DNA from 2 places in the Rhodococcus jostii RHA1 genome. Region 2 is predicted to be linked to the other one. Evidence: riboswitches for the same ligand, from Rfam matches in the RefSeq annotation. Region 2 holds a riboswitch; the other holds the start of a gene.
The links. A riboswitch is a leader RNA that binds a small molecule or an ion and turns the genes downstream of it on or off. The one in region 2 is predicted to bind glycine.
Positions count from the first base shown of each region.

Region 1: another riboswitch for glycine. It lies ahead of gcvP (aminomethyl-transferring glycine dehydrogenase); the one in region 2 lies ahead of gcvP (aminomethyl-transferring glycine dehydrogenase).

Region 1 covers NC_008268.1:958,824-968,967, reverse strand. The annotation lists gene RHA1_RS04355 (DUF881 domain-containing protein) at 1-583, shown strand, start outside; gene RHA1_RS04350 (small basic family protein) at 616-978, shown strand; gene RHA1_RS04345 (DUF881 domain-containing protein) at 986-1,732, shown strand; gene gcvH (glycine cleavage system protein GcvH) at 1,775-2,179, shown strand; gene garA (glycogen accumulation regulator GarA) at 2,500-3,000, shown strand; gene ftsR (transcriptional regulator FtsR) at 2,997-3,737, shown strand; gene RHA1_RS04325 (bifunctional nuclease family protein) at 3,880-4,353, shown strand; gene RHA1_RS04320 (MerR family transcriptional regulator) at 4,638-5,258, shown strand; glycine riboswitch at 5,328-5,451, shown strand; gene gcvP (aminomethyl-transferring glycine dehydrogenase) at 5,626-8,478, shown strand; gene RHA1_RS04310 (metallophosphoesterase) at 8,521-9,675, opposite strand; gene RHA1_RS04305 (substrate-binding domain-containing protein) at 9,672-10,144, opposite strand, start outside.
Region 2 covers NC_008268.1:3,092,197-3,102,340, reverse strand. The annotation lists gene RHA1_RS14290 (carboxyl transferase domain-containing protein) at 1-525, shown strand, start outside; gene RHA1_RS14285 (L-serine ammonia-lyase) at 552-1,934, opposite strand; gene glyA (serine hydroxymethyltransferase) at 2,034-3,302, opposite strand; gene gcvH (glycine cleavage system protein GcvH) at 3,299-3,703, opposite strand; gene gcvT (glycine cleavage system aminomethyltransferase GcvT) at 3,742-4,857, opposite strand; gene gcvP (aminomethyl-transferring glycine dehydrogenase) at 4,854-7,808, opposite strand; glycine riboswitch at 7,930-8,021, opposite strand; gene lipA (lipoyl synthase) at 8,307-9,236, shown strand; gene lpdA (dihydrolipoyl dehydrogenase) at 9,271-10,144, shown strand, end outside.

The DNA of each region.
Region 1 (10,144 bases), 2.1 Mb from region 2:
GGCGGGCGCCCTCGCCGCAACCCGGGACACGCTGTCGACACAGACCGACGACGCGCGCGCCACCGCGCTGGCCGGTGACGCCCGAGGTGCGGCACTGCTCGACGAGCTTCGCGGCCTCGAGGGGGACGCCGGAGTCGAGGCCGTGCACGGTCCCGGCCTGACCGTGACGTTGACGGACCCCGCGGCCAAGCCCAACCTGTCCGACTCGTCCCAGCGCAGTGTCGGGGGGAAGGCCGTGGTGCTCGACCGCGACCTCCAGTCGGTGGTCAATTCGCTGTGGGCGAGCGGCGCCGAGGCCATCGCGGTCGGCGACGTGCGGATCGGCCCGTCGGTGACGATCCGCCAGGCGGGTGGCGCGATGCTCGTGGACAATCAGCCGGTGTTCTCGCCGTACGTGGTCTCGGCGATCGGCCCGCAGGGGCCGATGCAGACCGGATTCGTGGTGAGCGACGCCTATCTGCGGATGTCCAGCGTGGCGCAGTTGTACGGCATCGGCTTCGCGGTGGCGGAGGCCGACGATCTCCACTTGCCGGCCGCCCCGGCGCGGGAAGTGCGGGCAGCCAGGGAAGTGGGAACACGATGACAACGGCGGAGTCGAATGGAGGCGTCACACGAATGAAGGCAGCACTGAAGGGCGGATCCGCGATCTACGGGGTGCTCGCCCTGATCGTGGGCATCGTGCTGGGAGTGGTGTTCAGCCCGCAAGTGCCCGACGCCGTGCAGCCCTACCTGCCCATCGCCGTCGTCGCCGCGCTCGACGCGGTGTTCGGCGGACTGCGCGCGTACCTCGACGAGATCTTCGACTCGAAGGTGTTCGTCGTCTCGTTCGTGTTCAACGTCCTGGTGGCCGCCCTGATCGTGTGGCTCGGTGACCAACTCGGTGTGGGAACCCAGCTGTCCACCGCGATCGTCGTCGTGCTCGGAATCCGCATCTTCGGCAACGCGGCCGCGCTCCGGCGACGTCTGTTCGGGGCGTGATCGCGGCGTGAGCGGACACGAGGGCAGACACGAACTGCACGGGAACGAACCGGCGACGTCGCAGCGATCGCACGTCGTCTTCGCGCTGCTGGCCGCGCTCCTGCTCGGTGGGCTGGGAATCGCGATCGTCACGCAGGTGAAGAACACCGGGTCCGGCGACACCCTCGACTCGGCGAGCCCGGCCGATCTCCTGGTCGTCCTGGACACGCTGAACCAGCGGGAGGCGGCCCTGCGGCAGGAGATCGCATCGCTGGAACAGACCTTGGCAACGTTGCAACAGAGCGGCAGTTCCGGGGCGGCACTCGACGAGGCGCAGGCCCGGTTGACGGCGCTGTCGATCCAGGTCGGCAGCGCACCGGCCACCGGCCCCGGGGTGACGATGCGCATCACCGACCCCAACAAGGGAGTCGGCTCCGAGGTCCTGCTCGACCTCGTGCAGGAATTGCGTGCCGCCGGTGCCGAAGCCGTCCAGATCCAGGGTGCGGACGGCCCGCCCATCCGGATCGGCGTCGACTCCTGGGTGTCCGGTTCGGCCGGCGGCGTGTCGGTGGACGGCCGGAAGGTGAACGCCCCCTACGGGGTGGTCGCCATCGGTGATCCGCCGACTCTGGCGGCGGCCCTGAACATTCCCGGCGGGGTGGTCGACACGGTCGCGCGCAGCGGCGGACAGCTGACGATCGAACAATCGCAGCAGGTCACGATCTCCGCCTTGCGGGAGGCGAAACCTCGCCAATACGCTCAGCCCGGAAATTGATCTTCGCATCCGCCCGCGGATTGCCATCGAAAGGAAGCCACTGTGAGTGAGCTCGAAATCCCCGCCGATCGTCGGTACACCGCCGAACACGAGTGGGTCGAGCGGACGGGGCCCACGACGGTACGCGTCGGCATCACCGATTTCGCGCAGTCCCAGCTCGGCGACGTCGTGTTCGTCCAGCTTCCGGCGGTCGACGAGGCCGTGACGGCGGGCGAATCGTTCGGCGAGGTGGAATCCACCAAGAGCGTCTCCGACATCTTCGCCCCGCTGACGGCGAAAGTCGTTGCCGCCAATGCCGATCTGGACGGCAACCCGGAACTTGTGAACTCCGCGCCCTACGGGCAGGGGTGGCTGGTGGACCTCGGTGTCGACGACGAGGCGACCCTCGACGCGGCACTGGCCGAAATGCTGGACGCCGCCGGCTATGCAGACATCACGGCAGGATAATTTCCCGAGAACACGCGAAGCGGTAATCGGATAAGTTCGGAAGGTGCCGACAGCCCGGAAAACCGGGTTGCCGGAAAAATCCGCTGTCGGAATACCGGTTCGTAATGTGCTGGCGGCCTGTCTCACTACACGCACCGGCGTGCGCAGGGTACGGTCGATGTTGAACGCATGTGCCGTGTCGGGGCGCAGGTCCGTAGTTTGAATGTGATCGTGGGAGTTTGCACAGAAGTTAATGTGCACGGGAACCGAATTATGTAGTACCGAGTGGCATTGCGTAGTCCAGCGAATCTTGCTGGATGATCGAACTAGGAGGAGAAACGGTGAGCGAGAACGGCAACGACGCGGTCTATGGGGAGACGCCGGCGGAAACCACGTCGGTCTTCCGCGCGGACTTTCTCAATGAGCTCGACAACTCCTCGGCAACCCAGGCTCCGGAAGCTCCGGTGTCGGGTGTGGAGGGACTGCCCGCGGGCTCTGCTCTGCTCGTCGTCAAGCGTGGACCGAACGCAGGGTCGCGCTTCCTGCTCGACCAGCCGACGACGTCCGCGGGACGGCATCCCGACAGCGACATCTTCCTCGACGACGTGACCGTCAGCCGTCGTCATGCGGAGTTCCGTCAGGAGGACGACGAGTTCCAGGTGGTCGACGTCGGCAGCCTCAACGGCACCTACGTCAACCGGGAACCGGTCGACTCGGCCGTCCTGGCGAACGGTGACGAGGTCCAGATCGGCAAGTTCCGACTGGTCTTTCTGACCGGACCCCGGACCACTGCCGGTGGCTCGCAGATCGGTGAGACGTCAGCTGGTGCGGGTAGCCAATGACCGCGGTGCGGCAGCAGCAGGCGCAATCGGGGATGTCGATCGGCTCCGTGCTGGATCGACTCCGCCCCGATTTTCCTGATGTGACGATCTCGAAGATCCGATTCCTCGAAGCCGAGGGTCTCATCAGCCCCCAGCGCACTCCGTCGGGGTATCGGCGATTCTCGATCGCCGACTGTGAACGTCTGCGCTATGTCCTCACTGCGCAGCGGGATCAGTATCTGCCGCTGAAGGTCATCAAGGAGCAGCTCGAGGCCATCGACAGAGGTGTGGCCACGGTCGGCGCAGGCGATTCTTCGCCGCGCCGGCCGCGCACGCTCACGGTGGCCCCGGGCGAGGTGTCCCCGGAGGAGTTCCTCACCGACCGCGAGGTGCGGATCAGCCGCGACGATCTGATCGCCCGGGCGGGGATCGACGACAAGTTCCTCGGCGAACTGACCCGCGGAGGCCTGGTCGTTCCCGGGCCGGCAGGGTTCTTCGACGAAGACGCGGTGACACTGGCGCGCACCGCGAGGGCGATGTCCGAGTTCGGACTCGAAGTGCGGCACCTGAGGGCGTTCAAGCTGGCGGCCGACCGCGAGGCCGGGCTGGTCGCGCAGATCGCCGGGCCCGTCGCCAAGGGCCGCGACGCCGGCGCACGTGATCGCGCCGAGGAGATGGTGCGCGAACTGGCCGCCTTGTCTCTGACGTTGCACACCTGCCTGGTGAAGTCGGCAGTCCGGGGTGCGCTCGATCGGTGAGGTGAACTCGCCGACCGTCCCCACTTCCCAACGACGCTGCGCTCGAACGGCTGTACGGTCGAAGAGCAGACACGAATCGAATAGAATCCTGGTACGGCATTGTGTGCCGCGGACGGACCATTGCAGGGTGGAGGCAGACGCGATGAGCGAAATGCACGTGATCGGAGTTCGTGTCGAGCAACCCCAAAGTCAACCTGTTCTGCTGTTGCGTGAAACCGACGGCGAGCGGTACCTGCCCATCTGGATCGGCCAGACCGAGGCCACCGCGATCGCACTCGAACAGCAGGGCGTCGAGCCGGCGCGTCCGCTGACCCACGATCTCATCAAGAACCTGATCGAAGCCTTCGGTCGCACCTTGAAGGAAGTTCGCATCGTCGACCTGCGCGAGGGCACGTTCTATGCCGACCTCGTGTTCGACCAGAACACCCGCGTCTCGGCCCGCCCGTCCGACTCCATCGCCATCGCACTGCGGATCGGGGTGCCGATCTTCGCCGAGGAATCGGTGCTCACGGAGGCCGGTCTGGTCATGCCCGACGAGCGCGAGGACGAGGTCGAGAAGTTCAAGGAATTCCTCGAGTCCGTGTCGCCGGACGATTTCAAGGCCACCGACGGCTAGGTTGCACCCTCGGAAAAGCCTCGGGCGCGGAGTAACGGTTGAGGTTCCTCCGGCGCGTTGCGTTGACCCCGTCTCTTCGGAGTCATAGCGTTCAGTGCAGTGATTTTCTGCCCTGCAGATTCTATCGGGCGTACGCTGAGTAGGTTCAGGGTACGGGCTTGCTCGATGTCACTGGTGGCGCTTGCGCCGCTCGATGTGCTGTGGCTGTGCCGCGGGCACTGGCGACGCGCGTCACAGGCGCACTGATCGTCGGGTTCAGTGCAACATGCGAGAGGGAGTAGTCAGTGGGAGATCGGCCGCAGGAGAATGCGCTGAATCTTGCGCCCGGCGACAACGTTGCCGAGTCCGAATTCAGCTCCGAGGAGATCCAACCGGGCCTCTTCCCGGACGATTCCGTGCCCGACGACCTCGTCGGATACCGCGTCCCCATCGCCTGCCAGATCGCGGGAATCACCTACCGCCAGCTCGATTACTGGGCTCGCACTTCGCTCGTCGTGCCGTCCATTCGTGGCGCAGCAGGTTCGGGCAGCCAACGGCTGTACTCGTTCAAAGACATCCTCGTCCTCAAGATCGTCAAGCGTCTGCTCGACACCGGAATATCCTTGCAGAACATCCGCGTGGCCGTCGACCACCTCCGTAAGCGCGGAGTGCGGGACTTGGCGAAGATCACACTATTCTCGGACGGGACCACGGTCTACGAGTGCACGTCCCCCGAAGAGGTCGTCGATCTGCTCCAGGGCGGGCAGGGCGTCTTCGGTATCGCGGTGAGCGGTGCGATGCGCGAACTGACCGGCACCATCGCCGATTTCCCGGCCGAGCGCGCCGATGGCGGCGCGAGCGAGCAGAGCCCCGAGGACGAACTGGCGTCGCGGCGCAAGAACCGCGCGAGCCGCAAGACGGGCTAGCCCGCCTCCATCGGAGCGCGGCGCTGCCTGCGCCGCCATCCGTAGCCGTGACATAGACTGGCGGTGCGTCGACGCCGTGCGGGAGAGTTCCGGGCACTGCAAGCACAGAAACATCGTGTGTGCAGGAGTTCGGGCGCCGAAGGAGCAACACCTCCCCGTCAATCTCTCAGGCAGACAGGACCGTGCGGGCTCCGACGTCTCTGGAAAGCGGTGGGAGCACCCACCCGCCCACGGGGAAAGGGCCGTCTTCAACCGCGAACGACGGTACCGAATCTCTCAGGCGCTCGACTCGAGCAGGCGACAGAGGGGGAGGGACGTTCCGCTACGCGGGGCGTGTCCTGATCCTGCGAACTGCTTGGGAGTTGTCGTGATCGACGCTGGAAGCCGTACATTCGCCGATCGTCATGTCGGCCCGAACGCTGCGGAACTCGCGCACATTCTCGAACTGGTCGGAGCCGATTCGCTCGACGACCTCGCGTCGAAGGCCGTCCCCGCCGTCATCCTGGACGGGGTCACGGCCGGCATCGCCGACGGCCTCGACGCACTGCCCGCGCCGGTGTCCGAGCACGAAGCGCTCGCCGAACTGTCCACACTCGCCGCGCAGAACACCGTGGCGACGTCCATGATCGGTCTCGGCTACTACGACACCCTCACCCCGCCGGTCCTGATCCGGAACATCATCGAGAACCCGGCCTGGTACACGGCCTACACGCCGTACCAGCCCGAGATCAGCCAGGGCCGGCTCGAAGCGCTCCTCAACTTCCAGACGATGGTCGCCGACCTGACCGGCATGGAGGTCGCCAACTCGTCGATGCTCGATGAGGCCACCGCCGCCGCCGAGGCGATGACGCTGTTGCGCCGGGCGAGCAAGAGCAAGTCCCCGCGGTTCGTCGTCGACGCCGACCTGTTCCCGCAGACGCTGGCCGTCGTCGAGACCCGGGCCGAGCCGCTCGGCATCGAGATCGTCGTGGCCGACCTGTCCGTCGGCCTTCCGGACGGTGACTTCTTCGGCGTCCTCGCCCAGATGCCCGGCGGGTCCGGCCGTATCGTCGACTACACCGACGTGATCGCCGCCGCCCACGAGCGCGGCGCACTGGTCGCGGTCGGGGCGGATCTGCTGGCACTCACCCTCCTCACCCCGCCCGGCGAGATCGGGGCCGACGCCTGCTTCGGCACCACCCAGCGGTTCGGTGTCCCCATGGGCTTCGGTGGCCCGCACGCCGGCTACCTCGCCGTGCACACCAAGCACGCACGTCAACTCCCCGGCCGTCTGGTGGGCGTCTCCGTCGACGCCGACGGCGACAAGGCGTACCGGCTGGCGCTGCAGACCCGCGAGCAGCACATTCGCCGCGAGAAGGCGACGTCGAACATCTGCACCGCTCAGGTGTTGCTGGCGATTCTGGCGGCCATGTACGCCAGCTACCACGGCGCCGAGGGCTTGAAGGCGATCGCCCTGCGCGTGGCGAACACGGCGCACTCGCTGGCCGCCGCGCTCCGCAAGACCGGGGCCGTCGTCGTCCACGAACACTACTTCGACACGATCCTCGTTCGAGTGGACGGCCGAGCCGCGGACGTGGTGGCGAAGGCGAAGGACGCCGGCATCAACCTGCGGCTCGTCGACGCCGATCACGTCGCCATCGCGTGCGACGAGGCCACCACCGCCGACGACGTCACCCAGGTTCTGGCGGCGTTCGGCGGCGAAGGCGCCGTGACCGAGGAGGTGGGCACGTCCGTCCCCGACGCGCAGCTCCGCGGATCCGACTACCTGCAGCACGAGGCCTTCACCCGGTATCGCACCGAGACGGCGATGCTGCGCTACCTGCGGGCGTTGTCCGACAAGGACATCGCACTCGACCGAAGCATGATCCCACTCGGTTCCTGCACGATGAAGCTCAATGCCACCGCCGAGATGGAAGCGATCACCTGGCCCGCGTTCGCCGGACTGCACCCGTTCGCGCCGACCGGGGACACACCGGGAATTCTCCGCATCATCAAGGACCTCGAGAACTGGCTCGTGGCCGTCACCGGCTACGACGCAGTCAGCCTGCAGCCGAATGCCGGTAGCCAGGGCGAGTACGCGGGGCTGCTCGCGATCCGCAACTACCACCTCAGCCGCGGAGACGACCACCGCGACACCTGCCTCATCCCGTCGAGCGCCCACGGCACCAACGCCGCATCCGCGGTCATGGCCGGGATGCGCGTCGAGGTCGTGGCGTGCCGCCCCAACGGTGACGTGGACCTGGACGATCTGCGCGCGAAGATCGCCGACCATGCCGAGCGCCTCGCGGCGATCATGATCACCTACCCGTCCACACACGGTGTGTACGAGCACGAGATCGCCGACATCTGCGCCGCCGTCCACGACGCCGGCGGCCAGGTGTACGTCGACGGCGCCAACCTCAACGCCCTTGTCGGCCTGGCCCGTCCCGGCCGGTTCGGCGGCGACGTGAGCCACCTCAACCTGCACAAGACGTTCTGCATCCCGCACGGTGGCGGTGGCCCCGGCGTCGGTCCGATCGGTGTGCGGTCCCACCTCACGCCGTTCCTGCCCGGGCATCCGCTCGCACCGGAACTCGGCACGGCCGGACCGATCTCCGCGGCCCCCTACGGCAGTGCGTCGATCCTCCCGATCACGTGGGCGTACATCCGGATGATGGGCGCCGTCGGGCTGCGCCGCGCAAGCCTGACCGCCATCGCCTCGGCCAACTACATCGCGCGCCGCCTGGACGAGTACTTCCCCGTCCTCTACACCGGCGAGGGCGGAATGGTGGCCCACGAGTGCATCCTCGACCTCCGGCCGATCACCAAGGACACCGGTGTGACCGTCGACGACGTCGCAAAGCGCCTCGCCGACTACGGATTCCACGCACCGACGATGAGCTTCCCGGTGGCGGGCACCCTCATGGTGGAGCCCACCGAGAGCGAGAACCTCGAAGAGATCGACGCCTTCTGCGAGGCGATGATCGCGATCCGCGCCGAGATCGACCGCGTGGGCGCGGGGGAGTGGCCGGTGGACGACAACCCGCTGCGCGGTGCCCCGCACACGTCCGGTTGCCTCGTCGCGGAGTGGAACCACCCCTACACCCGTGAGACGGCGGTGTTCCCCCGGGGCAAGGCACGGCCGAAGGTGTGGCCGGCGGTGCGGCGCATCGACGGTGCACACGGCGACCGCAACCTCGTGTGCTCCTGCCCGCCGATCTCCGCATTCGAAGGCGCCTGACACAGATGCCCGTCCCGCTCACGCGGGGCGGGCATCGCTCGCTCAGTCCTCGCGCACCAGCTCCAGGATCGTGATCTCCGGTGGGGCGCCCACCCGCACGGGCGGACCCCACGTGCCCACACCGCGGGTCGTGTAGAGGACGGTGTTCCCGATGCGGTCCAGTCCCGTCACCGACGGCTGCTGCAGCGGCACCAGATAACGCAGCGGCCACATCTGCCCACCGTGCGTGTGCCCCGACAGTTGCAGGTCGACACCGAGGTCGGACGCTTCGAGTGCCTGCCGCGGTTCGTGCGCGAGCAGCACGACGAACGTCGACGGGTCGCGTCCGGCGAGCGCGGCCGGAAGATCGGGTTCGTACGGGGTCGGCGAGGAATAGTCGTGGATGCCCGCGATGTCGAGGGTGGCGCCGCCCCGGGTGATCGTCGCGCGCTCGTTGCGTAGCGTCCGGATGCCCAGCCGGTCCCACACGTCCAGCCACCGGCCACCGTCGTCGGCGTAGAACTCGTGATTGCCGCTGACACCGAACACTCCGAGCGGGGCCTCGAGGTCGCCGAGCGGTTGCAGATCGGGCGACACCTTGGCGACGGTCCCGTCGACCAGATCGCCCGCGATCGCGACGAGATCCGGCTGCTCCGCGTTCACCAGGTCGACGACCCGCCGGGTGAAATCCACTCCTCGCGCCGGGCCGACGTGAAGGTCGGACACGAGCGCCACACGCACACCGTCGAACTCGGCGGGCAGACGCTTCAGCGGCACCCGAACCCGCACGATCCGAGGCCGCGCGGCCTCCGACACCCCGTAACCGGCGGCGCCGACGGCACCCACCACGACGACGGTGGTGGCGATGCGCAGGCTTCGCCGTCGCGACAGATCGACCTGTTCGTCGTTCCCGGTGCCGCGCAGGCGGCCGAACAGCCGCGTCAGCAGCGACACCAACGCGACCAGGAGAAGCCCGAGCACCAGATAGAACATCGCGCCGAGCCACACCCAGCCCACCCACCCCGGGGGACGCGCCCATCCCGGATCGAAGGCTTCGCCGCTGCCGACGCCGATGACCGCGAGAACCCACAGGACCACGAGGGTCACGTCGACGGCCACCGACCAGGGCCGGCCCAGCCCGGTGGCCCGCACGAGTCGCCGATGGAGCCACCACGTGACGAGTGCGAGGAAGACCGCGAAGACCAGGAGCCTCGTCACGACAGCAGCTTACTGATCGCGGTCGGCAGTGCCGCGCCGTCCGAGGACGCGACCTTCTCCAGCGACCCGCCGGTGCGATCGGCCAACGCCTGCAACGTGTTGAGGTCGGAGTTCTCGCCGATCGTCACGACGTCGATGCGCACCGGCTTCGACGTGCTCGAGGCCGCCGCGATAGCGGACAGCAGATCCGCGCGCGCAACGGAGTCGTCGTTGGCGCCGTCGGTGACGAGCAGCACCGAGTTGGTCCGGCCCGGCGAGTATCCGTCGACCGCGCTCTTGTACGCCGCTTCGAGCGACGTGTACGTCGAGGACCCGGTAGCGGGTGTCGCCTCGGCGAGCCGGGCGTCGAGTGCCTGCCTGCGGGTGCCCTCCGTGAAACCGCCCGCCGATAGGGGGCCGGTCGCGACCACGGTCGTGTACGGCCGCGACCCGTCGAGCGTCGTGCTGTACTCCCACAGCCCGAGGTTCG
Region 2 (10,144 bases):
GCGGCGGAACTGAACCTGCCGTTGGTGACGGTCATCGACACCGCCGGAGCGGCGTTGTCGAAGGAGGCGGAGGAAGGCGGTCTCGCCGGTGAGATCGCCCGCTGCATCGCCGACATGGTCTCGCTCGACGTCCCCACCATCTCCCTGCTGCTCGGGCAGGGCACCGGCGGCGGCGCGCTCGCGTTGATCCCGGCCGACCGGGTGCTCGCGGCCCAGCACGGCTGGCTCTCACCCCTGCCGCCCGAAGGTGCGAGCGCGATCCTGCACCACGACATCGCGCACGCTCCGGACATGGCCGCCCGGCAGGGAATCCGGTCGTCCGATCTCCTCGCGAGCGGCATCGTGGACGAGGTGATCCCCGAATTCCCGGATGCGGCAGACGAATCCACGGCGTTCTGCACCCGGGTGGGTGCGATACTCCACCGCGAACTGTCGCTCCTCGATTCGGCAGACACCACCCAGCGACTCTCCGACCGTGCGGAGCGATTCGACCGGATCGGTCTGTTGCAGCCCGCACACGCATGACCGCGGTGGTCCGCGCCTGACTTACGTCAGCATTCGACGAGGTTCACCGACACGTTCACGGCGAGACCACCGGTGGAGGTCTCCTTGTACTTCGAGCTCATGTCGGCGCCGGTGGCCCGCATCGTCTCGATGACCTGATCCAAACTGACCCGGTGGGTGCCGTCGCCGCGCAGAGCCATCCGGGCGGCGTTGATCGCCTTGCCCGCCGAGATGGCGTTGCGTTCGATGCACGGGATCTGCACCAGGCCCCCGATGGGATCACACGTCAGACCGAGACTGTGTTCCATCGCGATCTCCGCCGAATTCTCCACCTGCTCCGGGCTGCCACCGAGGATCTCGGCGAGGCCGGCGGCGGCCATGGACGCCGCGGAACCCACCTCGCCCTGGCAGCCCACCTCGGCCCCGGAGATCGAGGCCCGTTCCTTGTACAGGGATCCGATTGCGCCTGCCGTCAACAGGAATCGCACCGCCGTGCCGTCCGGGTCCGCCTTTCCGGCGGGGGTGTAGTGCAGCGCGTAGTGCAGGACCGCCGGGATGATGCCGGCCGCCCCGTTGGTGGGGGCGGTGACGATCCGTCCGCCGGACGCGTTCTCCTCGTTGACGGCGAGGGCCACCAGGTTCACCCAGTCCTCGGCGAACGCGGGATCACGATCGGGATCCTCGACGTTCAGCCGCTCGTACCAGCCGCGGGCGCGGCGGCGTACCCGCAGACTGCCGGGCAGGTACCCGTCCCGGCTGATTCCGCGTCGCTGACACTCGACCATCACGTCCCGGATGTGCAGGAGCCGCGCCCGGACCTCCGGCTCGGGCCGGAGGGCGCTTTCGTGCTCGAGCATGATCTCACTGATCGTGAGCCCGTAGTGCTCGCTGAGGTCGAGCAGTTCGCGCGCCGACCCGAACGACAGCGAATTCGTGCCTGCGTCGACGGGCAGTTCCGGTTCGGCGCCGGTGACGACGAATCCGCCGCCGATCGAGAAGTACGTCTGCGCGTGCAGTTGGCGACCGGTGACGCCGGTGGCGGTGAGGGTCATGCCGTTGGGGTGAAAATCCAGGACCGTCAACGGGTGCAGCACCATCTCGTCCTCGGCGAGCGGGATGTCGACCGTCCCGCCGAGGCGGATCCGCCGACTCGCCCGCACCTCGTCGAGTCGCCTCTCCATCTCCTCCGTGGCGATGGTGTCGGGCCGATACCCCTCGAGGCCGAGGAGGATCGCCGACATGGTGCCGTGGCCGGCGCCGGTGGCCGCGAGCGATCCGTACAGATCGACACGGACACCGGCGACGTCCCCGAGGAGGCCGAGTGCGTCGAGGTCGTCGACGAACGTGCCCGCCGCCCGCATCGGCCCGACGGTATGCGAACTCGAGGGTCCGATACCGACCGAGAACAGGTCGAACACACTGATCGTCACGCGAGGTCCTTCCGGAGCATCGCAACGAGTACCGCAGCGCAGCGAGGAACGGAGTGAGGAGCGGATGGAAGGATCGATGCGGGAAACATTGTCACCGACTTACAGCCCCGGATAGAGGGGGTACTTGTCCGCGAGCGCCCGGACCTGGGCGGCCAACCCGGACGTGTCCGCGTCGGCGGGCGCGACGAGGGCCTGGGCGATCAGGTCGGCGACGGTCGCGAAGTCGTCCCGGCCGAAGCCGCGGGCGGCGAGTGCCGGGGTGCCGATGCGCAGACCGGACGTCACCATCGGTGGCCGTGGATCGAACGGGACGGCGTTGCGGTTGACGGTGATTCCGATTGCGTCGAGGCGGTCCTCGGCCTGCTGCCCGTCGATGGCGGCATCCCGCAGGTCGACGAGGACGAGGTGCACGTCCGTGCCGCCGGTGAGGACGCTGATTCCGGCTTCCTTGACGTCGGGTCGGCTGAGCCGTTCGGCGAGGACCTTCGCGCCGTCCAGGCAGCGTTCCTGACGCTCCGCGAATTCGGGTTCGGCCGCCATCTTGAATGCCGTTGCCTTGCCCGCGATCACGTGTTCCAGTGGGCCGCCCTGCTGGCCGGGGAACACCGCGGAGTTGATCTTCTTCGCGATGGCGGCGTCGCCCGTCAGGATGATGCCGCCGCGGGGTCCGCCGAGGGTCTTGTGCGTCGTCGACGTGACGACGTGTGCGTGCGGGACGGGAGACGGGTGGAATCCGGTGGCGACCAGACCCGCGAAGTGGGCCATGTCGACCATCAGGTACGCGCCGACCTCGTCGGCGATTTCCCGGAAGCGGGCGAAGTCCAGGTGCCGGGGGTAGGCCGACCAGCCGGCGATGATCAGCTGCGGCCGGTGCTCGCGTGCTGCCTTCGCCACCTCGTCCATGTCGATGAGGTAGTCCTGTTCGGACACCCCGTAGGCGGCGACGTTGTAGAGCTTGCCGGAGAAGTTGAGGCGCATGCCGTGCGTGAGGTGGCCGCCGTCGGCGAGGGACATTCCGAGGATCGTGTCGCCCGGCTCGATCAGCGCGTGCATCACCGACGCGTTCGCGGTGGCGCCGGAATGCGGTTGCACGTTGGCGTATTCGGCGGCGAACAGCGCCTTGACGCGATCGATGGCGAGCTGCTCGATCGTGTCGACGTGCTCGCAGCCGCCGTAGTAGCGCCGCCCGGGGTAGCCCTCGGCGTATTTGTTGGTCAGCACGGAACCCTGCGCCTGCATCACCGAAAGCGGGGCGTGGTTCTCCGACGCGATCATCTCGAGGCCGGTGCGCTGGCGCTCCAGCTCCTTGCCGATCAGTGCGGCGACGTCCGGGTCGAAATCCGCGAGGTCGCGGTTCAGGACACTCATGCCTGCACCCCGTTCTTCTCGGCATACTCGGCCGCGGTGAGCAGCTCGCCGGCGGCGGACGGCTGGACGGCGAACAGCCAGCCCTCCCCGTAGGGGTCGGAGGTGACCAGTCCGGGGTCGTCGACGGCGGCGGTGTTGATCAGGGTGACCCGGCCGCTCACCGGCGGGTACAGCTCGGACACGGTCTTCGTGGACTCGACCTCGCCGCACGATTCGCCGGCGACGATGGTCGCGCCGACCTCCGGCAGGTCGACGAAGACCAGCTCGCCGAGCGAGTTGACGGCGACGGACGTGATGCCGACGCGGACCGGTTCGTCGGGGAGGGCGGCGCCCGGCTCGATCAGGACCCACTCGTGGTCGTCGGTGTAGCTGCGGTCGTCGGGGAAGGCGTGCGAAGACATGGTGTGACCCTTTCGGGGCTGAAGTGGGCGGGAACGGTTCAGGAGCGGCGGTAGAACGGCGATGGGGTGACCACGAACGGTTCCTTCTTGCCGCGGATGTCGACCGTCAGTTCGGTGCCCGGTTCGCGGAACGCGACGTCCACGAAGGCGAGCGCGATCGGATGCCCGAGTGTCGGAGACAACGCCCCGGACGTGATGGTGCCGACCGCCGACTCACCGGCCGCGTCCAACACGGTGTACTCGGCGCGGGCGGCCCGGCGCCCGCCTCCGGCGAGGCCGACGAGCACCCGCTGCGGGGCCTGATCCGACAACGTCTGCAGCGCATCGCGGCCGACGAAGTCCTTGTTCAGCCGGACCACCTTGCCGAGCCCGGCTTCGTACGGATTCGTGTCGAGGGTCAGTTCGTGGCCGTACAGGGCCATTCCGGCCTCGAGGCGGAGGGTGTCGCGGCACGCGAGGCCGGCGGGGACGCCGCCGCGGGCGGTGGTGGCGTCGAGCAGTGCGCGCCACAACTGCACGGACAGTTCGTTCGGCACGTACAGCTCGAACCCGTCCTCCCCGGTGTATCCGGTGCGGGCGAGGAGGACGTCGATGCCGGCGACCACCGCGCGCGTGACCGCGTAGTACTTCAACTCCGCCACCGTCTCGACCTGCTCGGCGGGAACGAGGGACTGCACGACGTCCTGCGCGGCCGGTCCCTGCACCGCGATCAGCGCGGTCTCCGAGGATTGGTCGTCGACCCTGGCGGAGAAGCCCTCGACGCGTGCCGCCAGTTCGCGGTGCACCGTCGGGGCGTTGGCCGCGTTGGCCACGACGAGGAAATGCTCGTTGGCGAGACGGTAGACGACCAGATCGTCGATGACTCCGCCGCCCGCATTGCACAAGAGGGAGTACTTGGCCCTGCCGACGCCGATCTTCGAGAGTTCGCCGGCCAGAGCGTAATCCAGGACCGCTCCGGATTCAGGGCCGGTGACCGCGATCTCGCCCATGTGTGAGAGGTCGAACAGTCCGGCGGTCTTGCGGACGGCGTGGTGCTCGGCGAGTTCGCTGTCGTACTTCAGCGGCATCTGCCAGCCCGCGAAGTCGGTGAAATGGGCCCCCAGTGCGCCGTGCTCGCCGAGCAGCGGGGACGCGGGCGTCGTGGTGAGGGTCATGCGAAGGCCTCCTCGGGGGTCTCGGCGATGGCCGAAGTGTCGATGTCGGTGGTGTTCTCGAAGGCCTCGGGTGCCGGGCACGAGCAGACGAGGTTGCGGTCGCCGTGGACGCCGTCGATGCGACGCACCGGGGGCCAGTATTTGGCGGCGCGAAGCGATGCGACGGGGTAGGCGGCGAGGTGGCGCGGGTAGGGCAGATCCCATTCGTCCGCGGTCACCTGTTCGGCGGTGTGCGGGGCCTGACGCAGCGGGCTGCGCTCGAGCGGCCACACGCCGTCGCCGACCAGGTCGATCTCGCGGCGGATGGACACCATCGCCTCGATGAAGCGGTCGAGTTCGGCCAGGTCCTCGGACTCGGTCGGTTCGACCATCAGGGTGCCGTTGACAGGGAACGACAGGGTGGGCGCGTGGAAGCCGTAGTCGATCAACCGCTTCGCGACATCCTCGGCGGTGACGCCGGTCGCCTTGGTGACGTGCCGGAGGTCGAGGATGCACTCGTGTGCCACCAGACCGGACGGGCCGGTGTAGAGGACCGGGAAATGCCGATCCAGTGACTGGGCGACGTAATTGGCTGCGAGCACCGCGGTTTCGGTGGCGCTCGTCAGCCCGTCCGGACCCATCAGCGCGATGTACGCCCACGTGATGGGCAGGATGCCGGCCGATCCGTAGTTGGCCGCCGACACCGGGGTGCCGAGGTCGTCGCCGCCCAACGGGTTACCGGGCAGGAACGGCGCCAGATGCTTGCGCACCGCGACAGGCCCGACACCGGGACCGCCGCCGCCGTGTGGGATGCAGAACGTCTTGTGCAGGTTCAGGTGTGAGACGTCGCCGCCGAACTTGCCTGGCTGTGCGAGGCCGACCAACGCATTGAGGTTCGCGCCGTCGACGTACACCTGCCCGCCGGCCTCGTGCACCAGATCGCAGACCGTCCGCACGTCGTTCTCGTACACGCCGTGAGTGGACGGGTAGGTCAACATGATCGCGGCGATCGCGCCCTCGTGCGCCGCGATCTTCGCGCGCAGGTCGCCCACGTCGATGTTGCCGTTCTCCGCGGTCGCGACGACGACGACCTTCATGCCCGCGAGAACCGCGGATGCGGCGTTGGTGCCGTGCGCGGACTGGGGGATGAGGCAGACGTTGCGTTCGAAGTCGCCGCGGGATTCGTGATAGCCGTGGATCGCGAGCAGGCCGGCCAGCTCGCCCTGGGATCCGGCATTGGGCTGCAACGACACCCGATCGTAGCCGGTGATCTCGCCGAGCCAGCGTTCCAGGTCGGCGACGAGTTCGAGGTAGCCCGCCGTCTGCGCGACCGGGGCGTACGGGTGGATGGACGCGAATCCGGGCCAGCTGATCGGTTCCATCTCGACGGCGGAGTTCAATTTCATCGTGCACGATCCGAGCGGGATCATGGTGCGGTCGAGCGCGAGGTCCTTGTCCGACAGCGTGCGCAGGAAGCGGAGCATCGCGGTTTCGGAGCGGTGATCGTGGAACACGGGGTGCTGCAAGTAGTTCGACGTCCTGGCGAGTGCCGACGGCAGTTCGGGCACCGCGACGGTCGTCGGCTGCGCACCGAACACGGCGACCACCCGCCGGACGATGTCGTCGGTGGTGCACTCGTCGCAGGCGATCGCGACGTGATCGGAGTCGACGAGACGGAGGTTGATGCCGTCCCGATCGGCCGACTCCACGATCGCCCCGGCACCCGCCGGGACCCGCACGAGAACCGTGTCGAAGAAGCTGTCGTGCACGATCGTGTGACCGGCGGCGCGCAGGCTTCCTGCGATGGTCGTCGCGTGGGTGTGCACCCGATTCGCGATGGCGCGCAACCCCTCCGGACCGTGGTAGGCGGCGTACATCGCGGCGACGTTCGCGAGCAGCGCCTGCGCCGTGCAGATGTTGCTGGTCGCCTTGTCGCGCCGGATGTGCTGTTCGCGGGTCTGCAGAGCCAGCCGGTAGGCGGTCTTCCCGTCGACGTCGACGGACACTCCGACGAGACGGCCGGGCAGCATGCGCTCGAGCCCGCTGCGCACGGCCATGTAGCCGGCGTGCGGTCCGCCGAAGAACAGGGGCACACCGAATCGCTGCGCCGACCCGACGGCGATGTCGGCGCCCTGCTCGCCGGGCGGTGTCAGAATCGTCAGCGACAGCAGGTCCGCCGCGACGGTGGTCAGGGCGCCGCGCGCCTTCGCCGCGGCGATCATCGGAGCCAGGTCGCGCACCGCGCCGCTCGCACCGGGCGCCTGGAAGACCACCCCGAACATGTCACCGTCGGGCAGTTCCCCGGACAGTTCCGCGACCACCACCTCGATGCCCACTGCTTTCGCCCGTCCCCGGACGACGGCCAGTGTCTGTGGCAGGCAGTCCGCGTCGAGGACGACGCGGTTGGTGGCGGACTTCGACTTGTTCGCGCGCCGCATCAGCAGTACCGCCTCCATCACGGCGGTCGCCTCGTCGAGCAGCGACGCGCCGGCCAGGGGAAGGGCGGTCAGATCCTCGATGACGGTCTGGAACGTCAGCAGCGCCTCCAGCCTGCCCTGGGAGATCTCCGGTTGGTACGGGGTGTAGGCCGTGTACCAGGCGGGGGACTCGAGCATGTTCCGTCGCAACACCGCGGGAGTGATGGTGTCGGAGTACCCGAGGCCGATCATCTGGACGCGGGTCTCGTTGCGCTCCGACAGCGCCCGCAGATCGGCGAGAACCTGCTGCTCGGACCTCGCCGCGGGCAGATTCAAGGGCTGTGAGCTGCGGATCTGGTCCGGCACCGCGCTGTCGATCAGGTTCGCGAGACTGTCGTAACCGAGGGCGTCGAGCATCCGCCGTGACGCGGCGGCATCAGGACCGATGTGGCGGGACGGAAAGTCGCTGGTGAGGGGCACGCCGCGGATGGCGGTGCGGGGTTCTGCTGGCACGAGGTGACTCCGGTTTCGTTGAGTCCGGACCGCACCGGACATCGACAAGGGGCACCTCCCCGCTCTGTCCTGAAACCTGAGAGTTTGGGCGCACCGCCACTGCGGTGTGCTCTTCACCTTCGGTAAGTTCCGGCCGTACGGCCGATACTTTCTCCAGAGTTGCCTCTGCGCTGCGGTACTGGGGCCTGAGAGATTCCCGGGGAGGAAGTTGCTCCTACGGCGCCTCCGAAACGGAGGTTCTCCCGCTGCGCGTCAACGGCGTCTTCAGTTGTGGTTGGCCAAACAGTACACAGACGCCGCGGGTTTGTCTCCTCGGACCGACGGTGTTGCCAAGAGTCCTCGTCGTTTGGCATCCTCGATGCATCTTCGCTCGGACGTGACCGCACACGCCGGGCGATCAGAGCCCAGATGCCCGCAGCCCCAACGGTTGTCGATGTGTGCTCGCTCTCCCCGATCACCCTTCCCTGGTGCCGCGCTGTCCACCGCGCGGGCCCGACGCCGCATACCGACCGGTTTCGACCGGTCCTAGGAGTTCCCCACATGACTGCACAGCCTGACGGCCGCCGACTGCTCCGCCTCGAAGTCCGCAACGCCAAGACTCCGGTCGAACGCAAACCGTCGTGGATGAAGGTGCAGATGCGGACAGGCCCCGAATACCGGGACCTCGCCGCTCTCGTCGAACGCGAGAACCTGCACACCGTGTGCCAGGAAGCGGGATGTCCCAACATCTTCGAATGCTGGGAGGACCGTGAGGCGACGTTCCTCATCGGCGGAAGCCAGTGCACCCGGCGGTGCGACTTCTGCCAGATCGACACCGGCCGGCCCGCCGCACTCGACCGGGGAGAGCCCAGACGGGTCGCGGAGTCGGTGCAGACCATGGGCCTTCGGTACGCCACCGTCACCGGGGTTGCCCGCGACGATCTGCCGGACGGCGGCGCCTGGCTGTACGCGGAGACGGTGCGGCAGATTCACGAACTGTGCCCGGGCACCGGCGTCGAACTGCTGATCCCCGATTTCAACGCCGACGCCGCGCAACTACGCGAGGTGTTCGACACCCGTCCGGAAGTGCTTGCGCACAACGTGGAGACTGTTCCCCGGATATTCCGTCGTATCCGCCCTGCCTTCACGTACGAGCGTTCCCTCGAGGTGATCACCCGGGCCCGGGAGGACGGCCTGATCACCAAGTCGAACCTCATCCTCGGGATGGGGGAGACCGCGGACGAGGTGATTCAGGCCCTCCGGGATCTGCATACCGCCGGTTGCCAGTTGATCACGATCACCCAGTATCTGCGGCCGTCCGCCCGGCACCATCCGGTGGCGCGGTGGGCGAAACCGGACGAGTTCGTCATGCTCGACGGGATCGCCCGCGAGATCGGCTTCCTCGGCGTCCTGTCCGGTCCGCTCGTGCGCTCCTCCTATCGGGCCGGCCGCCTCCACGCGGAGGCCGTCGCCGCGACCGCAGTTCACTGAACCCCATCCTCTTCCGTTCCAGCAAGGAGTTCCCATGTCCCACCGATCAGCAGATGTCGTCATCCTCGGCGGCGGTTCCGGCGGCTACGCGGCCGCCATCCGCTCGGCCGAACTGGGCCGTTCGGTCATCCTCGTCGAGGAGAACGAACTCGGCGGCACGTGCCTGCATCAGGGATGCATTCCGACGAAGGCGCTGCTGCACTCCGCCGAGGTCGCCGACAGTGCCCGCACCGCCTCGCAGTTCGGTATCGACGTCACGTTCGACGGTGTCGACCTCGAGAAGGTCCTGAGCTACCAGAACACCATCGTCACCCGACTGCACAAAGGATTGCAGGGCCTCGTCGACTCGTACGGCATCACCGTCGTCAACGGCCGCGGACGGTTGGTCGGACCCAACGGAGTGGAGGTCGACGACGAGCTGATCACGGGCGCCGCCGTCGTCCTGGCGACGGGGTCGTCGCCGAAGACGCTGCCCGGCATCAGCATCGGCGGCCGGATCGTCACCAGCGAACAGGCGCTCGTGTTGCCGTCCGTCCCGAAGAAAGCGATCATCCTGGGCGGCGGCGTCATCGGCGTCGAATTCGCCAGTGTCTGGGCGTCGTTCGGTGCGTCGGTGACGATCGTCGAGGCGATGCCGCGGCTGGTGCCGAACGAGGACGAAACGACCTCCAAGTACCTCGAGCGGGCATTCCGTCGTCGCAAGATCGCCGCGAAGACAGGTGTGCGGGTGACGGAGGTGACGCAAGACGAGGATGCGGTGTCCGTCACCCTCGACTCCGGCGACGTGCTCGACGCCGACGTCGTGCTGGTCGCAGTGGGGCGCGGACCCAACACCGCGTCGATGGGGTACGAGGAGACCGGAGTGATGCTCGACAAGGGCTTCGTGGTGACCAGTGATCGACTGCGCA